DNA from 4 places in the Rufibacter aurantiacus genome. Region 4 is predicted to be linked to each of the others. Evidence: riboswitches for the same ligand, from Rfam matches in the RefSeq annotation. Region 4 holds a riboswitch; each other region holds the start of a gene.
The links. Region 4 has a riboswitch for S-adenosylmethionine ahead of J3P34_RS01120 (M14 family metallopeptidase). Riboswitches for the same ligand answer to the same signal wherever they lie in the genome.
Positions count from the first base shown of each region.

Region 1 (4,144 bases), on a different contig from region 4:
TCGGCCACAATGGTGTAGGCCTCATTGGCATCACTGATGGCTTCCACCAGAATGTCCAGAGAGTCATCCTGCAGCACCTGGTGCCAGTCATAGGTGAAACTCTCTGAGGGCAAAGGTCGCAGTTTTTTGGGGTCTTTCACGCAGATGCGTTCTACTTTGAACGGAAGCGCCTCTTCGCGGGAAAGTATGTCGTACAGGCCCTGGCCTACGCAGCCAAACCCAAACAAGCCGATTTTTAGAAGACGGTGGGAATCCATGTTTTTCTCTGTTGTTTTTTCTGTAAAAAAGTATCTAAGTGACGGCTTAGCTGGTCTGTCTCCAACAGGAACCCGTCATGCCCGGCTTCTGAGTGAATGACCTGGAAAGTGGCATTGGGAATATACCGGGTCACGTATTTCTGCTCCACCAATGGGAACAACTGATCAGTATCCACGCCAATAACCAGGGTCTCTGCTTTTACCTGGCGCAATGCTGCTTCTGTGTTGCCTCGGTTGCGTCCCACGTTGTGGCTGTCCATGATTTTGGAGAGCTGCCAGTAAGAATAAGCATTGAAGCGCTTGGCCAGCTTCTCGCCCTGGTACCGCTGGTAACTGGCCGCCCGGTAAATTCTTTTCAAATCTGAAGAACCCTCGCGCTGCGCCTGGTTATAGGAGTTATAGGTGCGGTAAGATAGTAAGGCAACGGAACGGGCTGTTTTCATTCCCTCCAGTCCGGCGTCATCGGTGGCCAACTGCCAGGTAATATCCTGCTCAATGGCCATGCGCTGGCTCTCATTCAGGGCGATGGCCCAAGGCGATTGCCGGGCGTTGCCTGCCACCTGTACCAGGCGCTTGACTTTTTCCGGATGTTCAATAGCCCACTCCAGGGCCTGCTGGCCGCCTATGGAGCCGCCAATGAGTACGTTTATCTGCTCTATTTCTAAATGTTCGCGTAAAGCATCAAAGGCCCGCACCACATCACGGATGGTTAAAACCGGGAAAGTGTGATAGTATGGCTTGCCGGTATCTGGGTTCAGGCTTAAAGGTCCGGTAGAACCGTAGCAGCTACCCAGGGAGTTGGCGCAGACTATAAAATGCTTGGCAGGATCAAAGGTCTTTCCTTCGCCGAACAAATCTCCCCACCAGTCTTTCACAAAAGCGTTGCCAGTGAAAGCGTGGCAAACCCACACCACATTGCTGCGGTCCTCGTTGAGGGTGCCCCAGGTGGTATAAAAGAGCTGGAAACCGGGCAAAGATCGCCCGGACTCCAACGTGAATTCTTCGGTGTAATTAAAAACGCGTCCTTTTAACATGGCCTTTACGCAGTAGTTGCGTTCTCCAACTTAGGTTCTCTTACTTTCACTTTGGCAAACGCCTGTTCAAAATCTGCTTTGATATCATCTAAATGCTCAATACCTACTGACACTCGCAGCAGCGTGGGAGTTACCCCGGCTGATAGCTGCTCTTCTTCGTTCAGCTGCTGGTGGGTAGTAGAGGCCGGATGGATGATGAGGGTTTTGGCATCGCCCACGTTTGCCAGGTGGCTTACCAGCTCCAGGCTGTTCACAAACACCTCGGCTTCTTCTTTTCCGCCCTTCAGGTTAAAGCTTAGCACGCCCCCAAAACCGCGTTTCAGGTACTTTTTGGCGAGTTCATGGTAGGGGCTGGAAGGCAGGCCTGGATAATTCACGCTTTCCACCAAAGGATGCTTCTCCAGCCACTCAGCCAAAGCCTGGGCATTCTGCACCGTGCGGTCTACCCGCAGGGAAAGCGTCTCCAACCCTTGAATCAACTGAAAGGAGTTGAAGGGGCTCAAGGCCGGACCGAAATCACGTAGGCCTTCTACCCTGGCCCGGATGGCGAAGGCGATGTTCCCGAACGGCCCGTTGGCGCCAAATACTTCCCAGAAGTTGAGGCCATGGTAGCCTTCAGACGGCTCGCTGAACTGCGGAAACTTGCCGTTGCCCCAGTTGAAGTTGCCGCCGTCTACAATCACGCCACCCACACTGGTACCGTGGCCGCCAATCCACTTGGTGGCGGAGGCCACCACCACATTAGCCCCATGCTCCAGCGGACGGAACAGGTAACCACCTGCGCCAAAGGTATTGTCTACCACCAGCGGAATCTGGTGCCCGGAAGCCACGGCCGCGATAGACTCAAAATCCGGAATGTTGAACCGGGGGTTCCCGATGGTCTCCAGGTAAAGAGCTTTGGTGTTTTCATCAATCAACGAGGCGTAAGTGGCAGGCTCATCGTTCTTGGCAAAACGCACCTCAATGCCCAGGCGCTTGAAAGCGACTTTAAACTGGTTGTAAGAACCGCCATACAGGTTGCTGGAAGCAACAAAATTGTCTCCTGCCTGCAGGATGTTGTTCAAGGCAATGAACTGGGCCGCCTGGCCTGAGCCTACGGCCACCGCTGCCACGCCCCCCTCCAAAGCCGCGATGCGTTTCTCAAACACATCGGTGGTGGGGTTCATGATACGGGTATAAATATTCCCGAACTGCTTCAGGGCAAACAGGTTGGCGCCGTGCTCGGCATTCTCAAACACGTAGGAAGTGGTTTGGTAAATGGGTACTGCGCGTGAGCGGGTGGTGGCATCTATTTCCTGGCCAGCGTGCAGCTGAAGGGTTTCAAAACGATATGAAGTAGACATGATATTAGCCGGTTACAATTGAAGAATTGAACAAATTCAAGAGCCAGAAATACAAACAGGTTACAGGTTTCCTCCTGAAGCTGCTGTGCATCAGGCCCCTGAGAAAAAATTAATTAACTGGAGGGATTAACGACAACAGCAACAAATATCCATAATGGACATAGTGCACATTCGCGTAATGGAAGGGATAATAGAATGGGTAATACCTGTTGCCGCCATGGTCAGGCGCGGCGCTGCATTGTCAGAAGTGGCGTTGAATTGATTTTCCATCTTCGTATCAATTTATATTCCCCAGGTGGCAATATGTCCCCTAGGATCAGGACTTAGCACCTTACACGGCTGGTAGGTTGCTAGAGCTTCATTGAGCCTGTCTCTCCGCTCTTCTTTATAAATCAACTACCGGAATAATTGACTTGATGCTGCAAATCTATCAACGAAAAACTAAACCCCAAATAATTTTTAAAAATTTTTGCGAATTATTTTAAAAAACCAACAAATGTTAGTAAATGAGGAGGCAGATAAAACCAGACCGGAAAATAGAAATATTCTTGCCCCGTCTGTATCCTTTCCTAACTTTGCCTCCCTTAGTTATCTGCTATGCAAGCGTTAAAAGAAACCAATTTCCATTTTCCGCAACAGACCGGCTTTTACCGAGGCAAGGTGCGCGACGTGTATTATTTCAAAGACAAATTAGCTCTGGTGGCCACAGACCGCATTTCGGCCTTTGACGTGGTGCTACCCCGCGCTATTCCTTATAAGGGCCAGGTGCTGAACCAGATTGCCGCCTCTTTTCTGGAGGCTACCGCCAATGTGGTACCCAACTGGGTTTTGAGCCACCCGGCGCCCAATGTGACTATTGGCCGTCAGTGCGAAACGTTTAAAGTGGAGATGGTGATCAGGGGTTACCTGGCCGGCCACGCCTGGCGCGAGTACAGCGCCGGCAAACGCACCCTCTGCGGGGTTACCCTGCCCGAGGGTCTGCGCGAGAATGACCCTTTCCCTGAGCCTATCATTACCCCTACCACCAAAGCCGCCGAAGGCCATGATGAAGACATCTCCCGGGAAGAAATCCTGCGCCAGGGAATAGTGGCCGAACAAGATTATGTACAATTAGAGGCATACACCCGGGCGCTGTTCAAACGGGGTTCAGAACTGGCCGCAGAGCGCGGATTGATCCTGGTGGACACCAAGTATGAATTTGGGAAAGCAGATGGCATCATTTATGTGATAGATGAAATACACACGCCCGATTCCTCAAGATTCTTTTACTCAGAGGGTTATCAGGAGCGGCAGTCCAAGGGTGAACCACAGCGGCAACTTTCAAAGGAATTTGTACGTCAATGGCTCATTGAGAATGGTTTCCAGGGCAAGGAGGGACAGCAGGTCCCTGAAATGACCGACGCCAAGATATCAGAGATTTCACAGCGTTACATTGAATTGTACGAGCAGTTACTAGGCAAAAAGTTTGTTCCCCAGGACTATGCCAGTCAGCCACATACGCTACAGGAAA
Region 1 covers NZ_JAFMSV010000003.1:781,339-785,482, forward strand. Annotated here, with positions in the region: gene J3P34_RS13765 (homoserine dehydrogenase) at 1-257, opposite strand, end outside; gene metX (homoserine O-acetyltransferase MetX) at 236-1,291, opposite strand; gene J3P34_RS13775 (O-acetylhomoserine aminocarboxypropyltransferase/cysteine synthase family protein) at 1,297-2,634, opposite strand; SAM riboswitch class I at 2,914-3,028, opposite strand; gene J3P34_RS13780 (phosphoribosylaminoimidazolesuccinocarboxamide synthase) at 3,232-4,144, shown strand, end outside.
Region 1: another riboswitch for S-adenosylmethionine. It lies ahead of J3P34_RS13775 (O-acetylhomoserine aminocarboxypropyltransferase/cysteine synthase family protein); the one in region 4 lies ahead of J3P34_RS01120 (M14 family metallopeptidase).

Region 2 (4,144 bases), on a different contig from region 4:
TGGAACAGGTCACCTACCACGTTCATACCGTCCATCAACGGACCTTCAATCACTTCCAGCGGTTTCTGGTACAGGTGACGGGCCTCTTCCACGTCCTGGTCAATGTATTCTACCAGTCCCTTCACCAACGCGTGCGTTAAACGCTGCTGCACCGGTTCCTGGCGCCAGGCCTCGTCGCGCACGACTTCCTTGCCTTTGTTCTTCACCGTCTCGGCAAATTCCACTAGGCGCTCGGTGGCATCCGGACGACGGTTCAACAACACGTCTTCCACACGCTCCAGCAGGTCCTTCGGGATTTCCTCGTAGACTTCCAGCATACCCGCGTTCACGATGCCCATGTCCAGACCGGCTTTGATGGCGTGGTACAGGAACACAGAGTGCATGGCCTCGCGCACCGGGTCATTGCCCCGGAACGAGAAGGAAATATTGCTCACCCCGCCGCTCACTTTGGCACCCGGCAGGTTCTGCTTGATCCAGCGGGTGGCGTTGATGAAGTCTACGGCGTAGTTGTTGTGCTCCTCCATGCCCGTAGCCACCGTGAGGATGTTGGGGTCAAAGATGATGTCCTCGGCGGGGAAACCCACTTCTTTGGTGAGGATGTTGTAAGCGCGTTCGCAGATCTGGATACGACGCTCGTAGTTATCGGCCTGGCCTTCTTCGTCAAAGGCCATCACCACCACGGCGGCGCCGTAGCTGCGTACTTTGCGGGCGTGGTCTTTGAACACCGCTTCGCCTTCTTTTAAGCTGATGGAGTTCACAATGGCTTTGCCCTGCACACACTTCAATCCGGCCTCAATCACGCTCCATTTAGAGGAGTCAATCATAATAGGAACGCGGGCGATGTCTGGTTCAGAGGCAATCAGGTTCAGGAACAGGGTCATAGCCGCCTCAGAGTCCAGCATGCCTTCGTCCATGTTCACGTCAATGATCTGAGCGCCGTTCTCTACCTGCTGACGGGCAATGGCCAAGGCCTCCTCATACTGCTCGTTCAGAATCAGACGTTTGAATTGCTTGGAGCCGGTTATGTTGGTGCGCTCGCCAATGTTAATGAAGTTAGAGCCTTCAAACACCGTGAGTGGCTCCAGACCGGAATAGGTAGGAACAGCCGGTAATTGTGGGCGCGGACGCGGCGGGTATTCTTTGGCGATCTCCGCGATGGCTTTGATGTGCGGCGGCGTAGTTCCGCAGCAACCGCCCACAATGTTCACGAAGTTGTTGTCCAGGAAGTCTTTGATGTGCTGGCCCATCTGCTCCGGCGTCTCGTCGTACGCCCCGAAGGCATTAGGCAAACCCGCATTGGGGTAGGCACTTATATAGAACTTAGAAGCCTTGCTCAGAGACTGTAAGTGCGGGCGCAACTGCTTGGCACCTAATGCGCAGTTAAAGCCCACACTCAACAGCGGCATGTGCGACACTGAGTACAGGAACGCTTCCACGGTCTGGCCGGATAAAGTACGTCCGCTGGCATCGGTTATAGTACCAGACACCATGAGCGGCAGTCGCTTGCCGGTTTGCTGGCTGTATTGGTCAATGGCGAACAGCGCCGCCTTGGCATTCAACGTATCAAAGATGGTTTCCACCAACAACAGATCCACGCCTCCGTCTACCAGGCCGCGCACCTGCTCAGTGTAGGCTTCTACCAACTCATCATACGTGATAGCCCTGAAACCTGGGTTGTTCACGTCCGGCGACAAAGAAGCGGTACGGTTGGTGGGCCCGATGGCTCCGGCCACGAAACGCGGTTTCTCCGGCGTTCTGGAGGTCCACTCGTCGGCGGCCTCACGGGCAATGCGGGCTGATTCGTAGTTCAGCTCGTATACCAGGTCCTGCATGTCGTAATCGGCCATGGCAATGGAGGTGCCGCTGAAGGTGTTGGTCTCGGCAATATCGGCGCCGGCCTCAAAGTAGAGGCTGTGTATTTCCTTGATAATGTGGGGTTGGGTAATAGAGAGCAAATCGTTGTTGCCCTTCACATCCAGATGGTAGTCTTTGAAGCGTTCGCCACGGTAATCGGCCTCTTGGAGGTTGTACCGTTGGATCATGGTACCCATGGCACCGTCTAAGACTAATATGCGTTTCTTTACTTCTTCCTCAATGCGGGTCATCTTGTGCAAACCTAAAGGGTTAGTTGCGGCTCAAGAAAGGGCAGAGGAAAGTGGCGGGCGCAGGTGCGTAGGAGTTCCGTCACTTATCTCCCCCGGCGCGTAGGTGCAGCGGGTAGGAAGTAGCACCCAACTGAATTGGGTTGCTAAGACATCACTGGGCCTAATCCCTCCGTCTTTCTTGATAAGCATTAGCAAAGATACGGGCTGCGGTTGGATTCTGCAAACGCCCAGAAACCCAGCCAACATTCCCTGTTTACCTTTCTGTGGTAACGATTTTTACAGACCCGCGGATTGGTGCCGTATACCTGCGGCGTTAAGGCAGGTTTTACGTAAACTATTGAGAAATAACTAAGGAAGCATGGCTGGCTTCTCCTCTCAGAAATGCGTTACAAAACTTAACTATCTGCAGCTTGCTGATACCTCAACCATGAAACGGAATGTATGCAGCCGCCCCTTTGTCTTGACTGTACTTTTCTGCCTTAGTTTTCTGGGATGCCATAAATCTGGGGAGAATGCGCGTGACAGCCAGCACAAACAGGAAGTAGCCTCCAACCCAATTGATTTGGGGGAATTTACTTCCAAGACCACTGGAGAGGAAAAGCGGATTGACATGACGCAGTTCAAAAGAACCGCGCTGAATATTCCGTATGCGGGAACCCAGAACCCTAGGCAGACGCTGGATATTATTTATCCCCGCCGGGGAGTGGCGCCTTACAAAACCATTGTGCTGTTCCACGGGGGTGGTTGGATGGCCGGAGACAAGCGGTCAGAAGCGGTGGCACCCGTTTTCCAGGCTACTGTTCAGGGGTACGCGGTTGTATCAGTGAATTACCGGTTGTCTGATGAAGTGAAATGGCCCAAGCCCTTGCACGATGCCAAAGCTGCCATTAGGTTCCTCAGGGCCAACGCCGGCAAGTACCAGTTAGATGCGAAGAACCTAGTGGTGTGGGGTGCCTCGGCAGGAGGCCATATCGCCGAGATGCTGGCCGCCACCAATCACAAGCCCTCTTTTGAAGATTTGACTATGGGCAGCAAAGACAGTTCCAGCGCAGTACAAGGCGTGGTAAGCTGGTGCGCGGTGCACGATGTGAGCGCCCTTACTGATGCCGGAACCCCGCTCGCAAACAAAATCATGGGCTTTGACGTGCGCACCAACCGAACCAAAACCCACAATGCCAACCCCATAGAATTAGTTACCCCCAGGTTCCCGCCCATTCTCCTGGTGCATGGTACCGGCGATCAGGTGGTGCCTTACAAGCAGTCGGTGGACATGCAGAGAAAGGTGAACGAGGTTACGCGTAAACCCACGGCCCGGCTCATCACCTTTGAAGGCGCCATTCACGTGGACCCCGTCATTAAAACCAACCGCAACGTACACGAAAACCTTGATTTTGTAGACCGCATTCTATATCCAGAAGGCCGGAATCCTTACCGTTACGCAGGCCATCTGGAAATCAAGCTGCTGGAGTAGCCTGCAGAGGAATGCAGTCCACCGGTAACCAGATCCCAAAATCACTTGAAAAGGCTTTATTTCAGTGGTTATAGTAATCCCCTTACTTAGAGGGGCAGGGGTGGGTGTTCTTTTTGCCGAAGCCACATTCGTTACTAGTCTGGAAAACCATTTTAGCCATGTTTCCCGGAAAACAGTCCCAAAACACAAAGTATCAAAAATGGGAACCTTTCAATCTATATTTTTTGATGTTCCAAGGCAGTAGCATGAGGAGCTTAATCCCAAGCCCTTTCCTGAGGCTATCACCTCACTGAAGTTGAAAACTTCAGCCTATGGTAGGTCCAAGTTTAAAACTTGAACCAGAGCCTTTGGAGAAAGAAATTGAAGTAAGAACTACAGGCAGAAAATTCCCCTCATGGGAGGGGTAGGGTTAGGTTTTTTTCAAGAACTCAAAGACCCTTCTTGAATGCCGGAATGCGCAAGGCTAATTGACAAACGTTTAAGCCCTGTTTTCCCAAAATCAGCTTGGAAACGGAAAGGCCGGAAATAGAAAAAGCCTGCACGAGGCAGGCTTTTCAAGTAGGTTCGG
Region 2 covers NZ_JAFMSV010000002.1:889,824-893,967, reverse strand. Annotated here, with positions in the region: gene metH (methionine synthase) at 1-2,105, opposite strand, end outside; SAM riboswitch class I at 2,186-2,293, opposite strand; gene J3P34_RS08975 (alpha/beta hydrolase) at 2,533-3,576, shown strand.
Region 2: another riboswitch for S-adenosylmethionine. It lies ahead of metH (methionine synthase); the one in region 4 lies ahead of J3P34_RS01120 (M14 family metallopeptidase).

Region 3 (4,144 bases), on a different contig from region 4:
AAAATCATGCGAAGGTGTTTGAAAGAATGGACGAATCAGTAACGTTATGGGAGCCAGTTGCGAGTTTTTTAGAAGAGGAATACTCTAAATTTAAACTTCGGAAATAATCAATCTTCAATTAAATTCAAATACATTGGGTAGATACCCTTGTAAAGCCCAGTGCCTTTTTGTTTTCATATCTTATGATGTTGAATAACCCTGAATCAGTCACCGGAAAAGAAAGGTCAAAAGTTATTGAAGAGACCTTTAAGAAACTAATCAGAGAGGATACTTACCTGCATTTGAATTTCGTGGAAGAATTCAAACAGTATAATGCTGTGGAGTTTTCACCAGAATTTAGTGATAAAAACTCCTCTCCAGCGGGGGATAAACATTCTGGTATTAAATATGCCGAAACGAGTTCTTTGGGTGGTGCCTTTGCGGAACAACAGGGAAAGGAAGGCTGGTTTTGTGGCGAAGACTTCATTGAGTTCCGTCAACCTAACTGGAAGAGTTATCTTGACTATTTGAATGAGAAGTATGGCAAAACTCAAACCTGGACTTTCTTCCCCTATCCTTGTGAAGACAGTAGAAATAGGAATTGCAGTGCACTTTATGGTCTTGTTGATATTTTTAATAAAATGAACATGGAACTTGCAATGGAAGGGTTTGAAGAAGATGATGCCGTGATTAGATGGAAGAAGAGAATTGCTCTCAGTGATTGATCAAATATTGCTGGGCTTCATCATCGACGAAGTTTTTGACTAAATGGAATAGTAAGATTTGCTACTATTAATTTATGCTAATCTTCCTATTCCATTTAAGGTGATCCAGTAATAGGCTTTAACTTATTGGATGAAGTTTGTAGTAAGCACCGTCTAAAAGTTCAAAGAACAACTCACCTTTGTGATCTTGCAGTGTGAAGTTAGTATCTGACCAGAAAGTAGAGTTTTCCTCTAAAGATTTTAGAATCTCGCCAGATCTAGTGTTATCTAATGTGCTTAAGAGTTCCTCTTTGGAAACAACTGGTAAGTAAAGCGAAGCAAACCTTGATTTCTCCTCCACTGGAAGTTCACTGAAGTTTTCGTGTAATAATTGCGGGACTAATCTAGATAGCTTCTTTATGTCCTGGTGGAATTTGGCATCTTCGATATTAAGATGAGCAAGTTTGATCTCACCAATTATTTCAACCTGACAAGTTAAGTAGTCATTTCGGTCATTGCTGCCCGAGCTGGCGCTATTTAAAGCAAGTTCAGGGGAAGGGCTGGCATAAACCGAATGCCGTCGGTTGGGAGCTTCGGTTGGGCGTAGTAGCTCCCAGATGTTGTCAATCAAATATGGCACGTTGCTCGGAACCCTACGGGTCTGCAATCCATGATATATCTTGTTTGGATCAAAATTGTGTTTTGGGATTGCTCTAAAAAGGATGTCCATGAATTCAGAAGGATAAACGAGATTGAAGAATTAGACAGGTATGGTATATTTATAATTTGTTTCAATCAGCAACATAGCTTCTTTACCTGTGAAAGCTGCGTTAACTAATGATTTAGACCGATTATTGCTGGACTTAAGAATATTTGAGATTGGTAAGTACAAATAAATACTACTTAGGGAGCTAATCTAGTAAATGTAAGTATTATTTTGATTATATATATTAATTCGCTATATTTGTATTATAATTTATGACTGTCCTGAATAAACCAGTGACAGCATTCTACAAAGCATTAAGAGTGCCTTTAGGTACGGCAACCGGGTTTAAGCTCCATCGGTGCCAAAGCAATGCGCGGCTTCTGCCGAAAAAAAGCTGTAAGCGCTACATCGCCCAAAGCTTTCCTTTTAAAAGTGCCATGGCTCATCCCGGCAGGCTTTTACAGCCTTTCAGTTTGGGTCTTAGGTCAACTATGTTTAATTTTTAAAGCAAATCATGGGCGAACTGTCTTTATTGAGTAACAACATTGAATTAATCTTACAGCATAGCGAGCAGATTAAAACCTATGCACCCTATACCTTCAGCAGACTAATCATAAAGAACCCCCGGAGGCTGGGAGGACAATGGTATGAGCAGAATATGTTCATGGGAGCCTACGTAGAGGTTTGGCATCAATATCTGCAAAAATCACCTGAGCCCGCTATCCTTCCCCTGTATATTGGATCTGGAATGTTTGGTACCATCTATAAGTTCCTGGGGCTTTCCCTGGCAGATAAAGTGCTGGTGAAAAAGGTCCCGGTTGGGAAAATGCACACCTCCTATATGCGGAATCCCATGTGGGCATTTATCCAGACTAACCCCATAAAAGGACTGGGGATCCCCTTGTCACAAGTAGTGGAAGAGATCAAGGCCGGTAAACCGGTGGAAGAAAGGGAGAGTTACCGACTACTGAATTTAAGGGAGGATTTCTACCGATCTGTAGGTGCCATCTCTGGTATCAGGAGCGAAGGGGAGCATGACCTTGCCTACAGTTTGGAGCAGGGGGTGAATTACCAGTTGATGATACAGGTACATGCTATTATACTCCTTGAACTGTCAGATAGGGAGAAAAAAGAGCTGGTGTTTGGGGGAAGTGCCGTCGAGTTGAATGATATGGTGACAGAAACCCGGAAGGACCTTGCCGCTCTTGCCATGGAAGCCGGCTTTACCCACCACAATGTGATGGACTCACGGACCAATTGGGCCAAAGTTAGGTTCACCAGACAGATTTCCTCCATTGATGAGGTTTTGGAAGGAAATACGATTTCATCAATGTGTGGCATGCTGTATGCCATGCGGAAAAGAATCCGACGATTGTAACCAAGGCAGTCAATCCTGCAAGCTTGCGGGAAATTCAAAATAAGAAGCGCACCTTATACCTTTGTATCATGCTTCAACAGCAGGTTTTGTTAACCGAGTTTATAGCTTCTAACAAGAGTTGCTTCTCAAAAGCTCTTAGTAGCTCTGCAACTTTAAGGACTATTCATAGCCAAGGCTTTTAACACTAGACTGTAAGTCTGAGGCCACCTTATTGGTGGTGATACATATATAAATATTCATATTCCTGACTTTGCATTTGCGAAATGTTTCAGTGGCTTTCAATTGGCTGCTCAGAGTCCCTATGCCTGTTTTTTTAATCTTAAAAGATATTCCATGACTAAAACCAATCTCTTCAATTTCAAAAGCACGTTTTTGAATCTTACACAGTACACAGTTCCTTATGGAGAGGAACATACCATCAAACAGTACTTACCAGAGGGCATAGAAGAAGACCTGAACGGTAATTTCTTTATCAGCATTGGAGAGTCAACAACGTTGTTTACTTCCCATTTAGATACTTGCTCTTACTATAGAGAGAAGGTAAATCATGTTATAAATGGAGACATCATTGCTACGGATGGAACAACTATCCTGGGAGGTGATAATAAGGCTGGTGTCACCATATTGCTGTACCTGATCAGTCAAAGGGTGCCAGGTACTTATTTCTTCTTTGTGGGAGAGGAGAGGGGTACAATTGGCAGCAGGGCAGCATTGCGTGGTAATGAGCTGTTCTTTTCTAAATTCCAAAGAGCAGTAGCTTTTGACAGGAAGAAGGAAGGTTCCATTATCACGCATCAAAGAGGAGAAAGATGCTGCAGTGATCAGTTCGCCAAGACATTGTCCAATCAGTTCGGACTCCAAGGAGTAGAATATACTGCAGATCCTACTGGTATATACACTGATACGGCTGTTTTTACAGATATCATTCCTGAATGCACTAATCTTTCAGCAGGAGTGTGGAATGAACACAGTACTCAGGAGTATGTAAATATCAGAGTTGTGGAACAAATAGCCAGAGCCGCCGCCCAGGTACAATGGGAAGTACTGCCTTCCGTTCGTGTCCCATTAAACGGTCAAAGGCAGGTAGCATAGGCTTTTAAGCGTCAAACAATCTAATACATTCACTTTAACTTGAATAAAACTATGAATAACCCTATTGTACCTCTTAATCTGCATGAGTCTGGCCTAATCAGAGAAATTCTGGAACAGCGTATGCCAGAATTGGATACCACGATCAATAATAGACTTTCCGCGCCAGAGGAAGCAAAGAAAGCGCTGATCTCCAAAGAAAGTATAGCTACATACCTGAACGCTCAACCAGATGAGACCGGCCGCGTGGCCCTACCCCCAGTGCTTTTCTCAGCGTTGCTTTATAAT
Region 3 covers NZ_JAFMSV010000002.1:301,072-305,215, reverse strand. Annotated here, with positions in the region: gene J3P34_RS06695 (hypothetical protein) at 183-704, shown strand; gene J3P34_RS06690 (hypothetical protein) at 823-1,314, opposite strand; SAM-I-IV-variant riboswitch at 1,696-1,791, shown strand; gene J3P34_RS06685 (hypothetical protein) at 1,904-2,767, shown strand; gene J3P34_RS06680 (hypothetical protein) at 3,101-3,859, shown strand; gene J3P34_RS06675 (hypothetical protein) at 3,911-4,144, shown strand, end outside.
Region 3: another riboswitch for S-adenosylmethionine. It lies ahead of J3P34_RS06685 (hypothetical protein); the one in region 4 lies ahead of J3P34_RS01120 (M14 family metallopeptidase).

Region 4 (4,144 bases):
AGGGCCTCGGGTTTCCGGATGGTCTGGATGTTGCTACTGCCAAGGTCAATGCCTTTGGCGCTGAATCCGCTGTTCACTGAGGCAATTTTGATTTTGCGATCGGCGACTACTTTCTGTATGGCTTTGTACAGCGAGTCAGACGAGATTTTCTGGGAGGCAACCGGAATGGTGATGGCTCCGGGTAGGTAGTCTTTGGCACCCGCCGTAGTATTGGCCGTGAAAGGTTTCAGGGCCGTTTGGGCCGTCACTCCCAGGGATTGCAGCTGGTACAAGGCGCCGGCGGTGTTGTAATCCGTCCAGTCCAGGAGGTAGGCGTAGTTGCTTTTAGGCGGGGCTGCGGCGGTAAGGGCGGGCAAGGACGTCAATTTGTTTCCGCGGTTCACCGGTTTGGTGGCGCCCACGTGCGGCAGGCCATAGGCCAGGGCCAGGGTCCAGGTGGAGGCATCGTAGAACACACTGTCGGGTAGATTGGTGTTTTTGGCGAAGATGGATTCCACCAGGCGGTACTGCGGTTGTTCGGTGGGCACTACAAAGGTTTTTCCTTTCTCGAATGCGGTGCCGTTGATGGTCTGGTTGCCGGGTAGTTCATACACCTCAATCTTGTGGGCCAGCAACAGCTCGGTGAAATTGCGCAGGCGGGTGGCATCGTACTTCTCGCCGTACACATAGGCTTTCACCGGATTTTGGCGGCCATCGGCGAGGCCGGATTTGTAGAATTCGCGCTGGTGTTTCAGGAAAGTCTCGCGGTTCTCAACGGCGCCTTTGACCGTGGCCAAGCCGGTGCTCAGGTGGTTTCGTATCCCGAAGGCGAAGGTCAGTACGCCGGTGGAGTTCTCCTGGCGGTTGCCGCGGGAGCTGGCCTGCTCAGTGGTGATGCCCACGCCGCCCTGGAAATCGGGGTAGGTGGAGCCGTAGCCGGGGTAGATGTTGTCGTACTGTTCTTTGGTGAAGTACAGCGACCCAATCTCATCCAGCGCCGCGGCGTGGTATTTGGCGATGATGACGTTCAGGTTGTCATAGGTGCTGCGGGGCACCAGGTAGTTCTCGGAGCCGTAGGGTTTGCTGGGCTCAAAGTAGTAGGTGGAGTTGGTGCCCATCTCGTGGAAGTCAATGACCACATTGGGGAGCCACTCATGGTAGAATTTCAGGCGGTTTCTGCTTTCCACGTGCGCAATGGGCAGCCAGTCGCGGTTCAGGTCAAACCAGTAGTGGTTGCCGCGGCCGCCGGGCCACACCTCGTGGTGCTCCCAATCGGCAGGGTCCGCTACGGAAGGGTCGCTTTGGTGCACATTGATCCAGTTCGCGTGCCGGTCGCGGCCATCGGGGTTGTGGGCGGGATCGAGTAAGATCACTGCTTCTTTCAGAGCTCGTTGGGTTTCCGGGTCCTGGTTGGCGGTGTAGTAGTAGGCCGTGAGGAGGGAGGCTTCCAGGCTGGAGGCCTCGTTGCCGTGCACGCTGTAGCCCAGGTTCACGAACACGGGTGCGTTGGCAAGGTTGGGCAAGGGCTTGGAGACATCGGCTAACTGCAGGTGCTCCTTCCGGATGTCCTCCAGGCGGGCGTGGTTTTCAGGAGAGGTAATGATAGCCACCACCTGCGGCCGCAGTTCATAGGTAAACCCGATGGTCTGCACTTTCACTTTGTCTGAGAGCCGGTCCAGCTCTTTGAGGTACGCCACCGATTGCTCATAGCGGCTGTGGCGCTCGCCTATGCCGTAGCCCAGGAACTGCTCGGGCGTAGGAATAGCGGCGTCAAAATTCTTCGTCTTGGGAAAGTAATAGCTGCTTTGCGCCAGGGCCGGGACAAGGGTCAGGGTCCAGGCGGCCAGGACCAGAAGCGCCCTGTAAGTAGGTAGAAATGGTTTCATGGTGTTTTAAGGGTGATTTTCTAAAAATGGTTAAAAGCGTAGCGGAGAAAAGACGTTTCCGCAACAGCAAAGGGAGAGGAAGCGATAGAGCGCCGCCAGGGTAGAGGAGAGGCAGGTGTGCAAAGAGGTGCCCCAGGCAAAAGCCGGTTTCTTTACCCTTGCCTGCGCAAGTGCAGTGTACATAAAGAGTGAAACTGAAAAAAGAAGTTAGAAAACAGAGAAGTCCTGCATCAGCGCAGAACGATAAAATTCCGGGAGCCCGGAATATCTAAGAAAGCTAACAGCAGCAACAAGAATGCATACAGGCAGTGGAAAAGCCTGAAGCTGTAGATAACGAAAGATGGTTTGCGTTGGAAAGGTTGCGGCTGCTGAGCATGGTCTGAAAACTTATATTTCCCATTTGGCTGGGCAGGAGTTAGCACCTTTTTAACTTGGTTAACGGTTGCTAGAGGTTCTCAGAGCCTGCTCTCTCCCCTCTTCGGTATAATTTCAAGGCTAAGGTAGAAAGCAAGGGCTTATATAGCAAAAGAAATATAGGTTATTTACAGCCAGGGACACGAGGGCAGTAGATCTGGCAGCTATCACCGGTGTTTGGCTTTAGATGTAGAGAGCATTTTTGGGGCTTTTATTACAAAATAGCCCTTAATCGGATTTAGTAACTCCGATGGCTTACTGCACAAGAGTCAAGAAGGCTTTCATTTTTTCTGGACGGATAGTTGTCTCAGGCGCCGGGAGGTACTTTGGAAAACTCATTTAGAAGCTTTTTAAACGAGTTTTGAGCTGAATGCCGTGCCTGCATAATTCTGATTTGGTGTTCTGAGAAGTGGGTATCTGCTTTCTTCTTTAAGCCGTAAAATACGAGTACTTTTAGCCCGTAAAAATGGGCGATAAAGCTCCTGTGCCCTTTTTAACCTAAATTATCCCTGGAACCCGTGCTGACTCCGAAGAAAGGCTCACCAGAAGAGCCAACCAGATTATTTGATTGCCTGGCGTACCAACTCAAAAACATGCCCCTGGTAGACATGCTCAGCGCCAAAGAGCATGGTGCCTGGTGCAAGTACTCCACCCAGGAAGTGGTAGATACCGTGAACCAATTAAGCGTGGGGCTCTTGGCGCAGGGAATATCTTCCGGAGACGGCACCGCCGAAGGTCGGGACAAGATCGCCATCATCAGTGCCAACCGGCCCGAGTGGATTCTGGTGGATTTGGCTATTCAGCAAATCGGGGCTATCTCCGTGCCCATTTACCCCACCATCAATGATGAGGAGCTGAAATTCGTCTTGCAAGATGCCGCCGTGAAAATGGTGTTTGTGGGCGAAAAAAGCCTTTATAAAAAGGTGCAAAACGTGAAGGGAGATTTGCCGGCGCTGCAGAAGGTGTACACGTTCAGCCCCGTGACGGAAGCCATGCATTGGAAGGAACTCCTTTTTGAGGTTTCTCGTGATCTGGAGCAGCAACTAACCCAAAGTAAAGAAAGCATCCGGCCAGAAGATTTGGCCACCATCCTCTATACCTCGGGTACCACCGGTACGCCCAAAGGTGTCATGCTCTCGCACCGGAACATCCTGAGCAACATGTTTAACAGTACCGAGGTGATAGACGAAGTGGGCGTGCGCGGGAAACGAGCCATCAGCTTCCTGCCCCTGAACCACGCCTTTGAGCGCATGGCCACCTACTGCTACATCTACGCCAGCGTTTCTATCTATTATGCAGAGAGCATGGAGTCTATTGCCGAAAACCTGCGAGAGGTAAAACCCACCATTTTTACTACTGTGCCCCGCCTGCTGGAAAAAGTGTACGAGACCATCATGCGGAAAGGAAGCGAACTCACCGGAGTGAAGAAATCTTTATTTGACTGGGCCCTTCGTTTGGCTGAGCGATTTGAAATCAATACGCCTCTTTCCATCACTTACAGAATGCAACTAGCCATAGCCAACAAGCTGGTGTTCAGTAAATGGCGCGAGGCGATGGGTGGCGAGGTGAAATCCATCATCACCGGGGCGGCAGCTTGCCAGGTGCGGTTGCTTAAAGTCTTTACTGCCGCAGAAATTGTGATTCAGGAAGGCTACGGTCTGACTGAGGCATCGCCCATCATCAGCGGGAACCGGTATCCAGAGGAGAACCGCATGTTTGGCACCGTGGGCCCGCTACTAAGGGATGTGGAGGTGAAGATTGCCGACGACGGTGAGATTCTCTGTAAAGGCCCCAACATCATGATGGGCTACTACAAGCGCCCCGACCTCACCGCCGAGGTACTGAGAGACGGCTGGCTCCACACC
Region 4 covers NZ_JAFMSV010000001.1:280,672-284,815, reverse strand. Annotated here, with positions in the region: gene J3P34_RS01120 (M14 family metallopeptidase) at 1-1,865, opposite strand, end outside; SAM riboswitch class I at 2,250-2,355, opposite strand; gene J3P34_RS01115 (AMP-dependent synthetase/ligase) at 2,798-4,144, shown strand, end outside.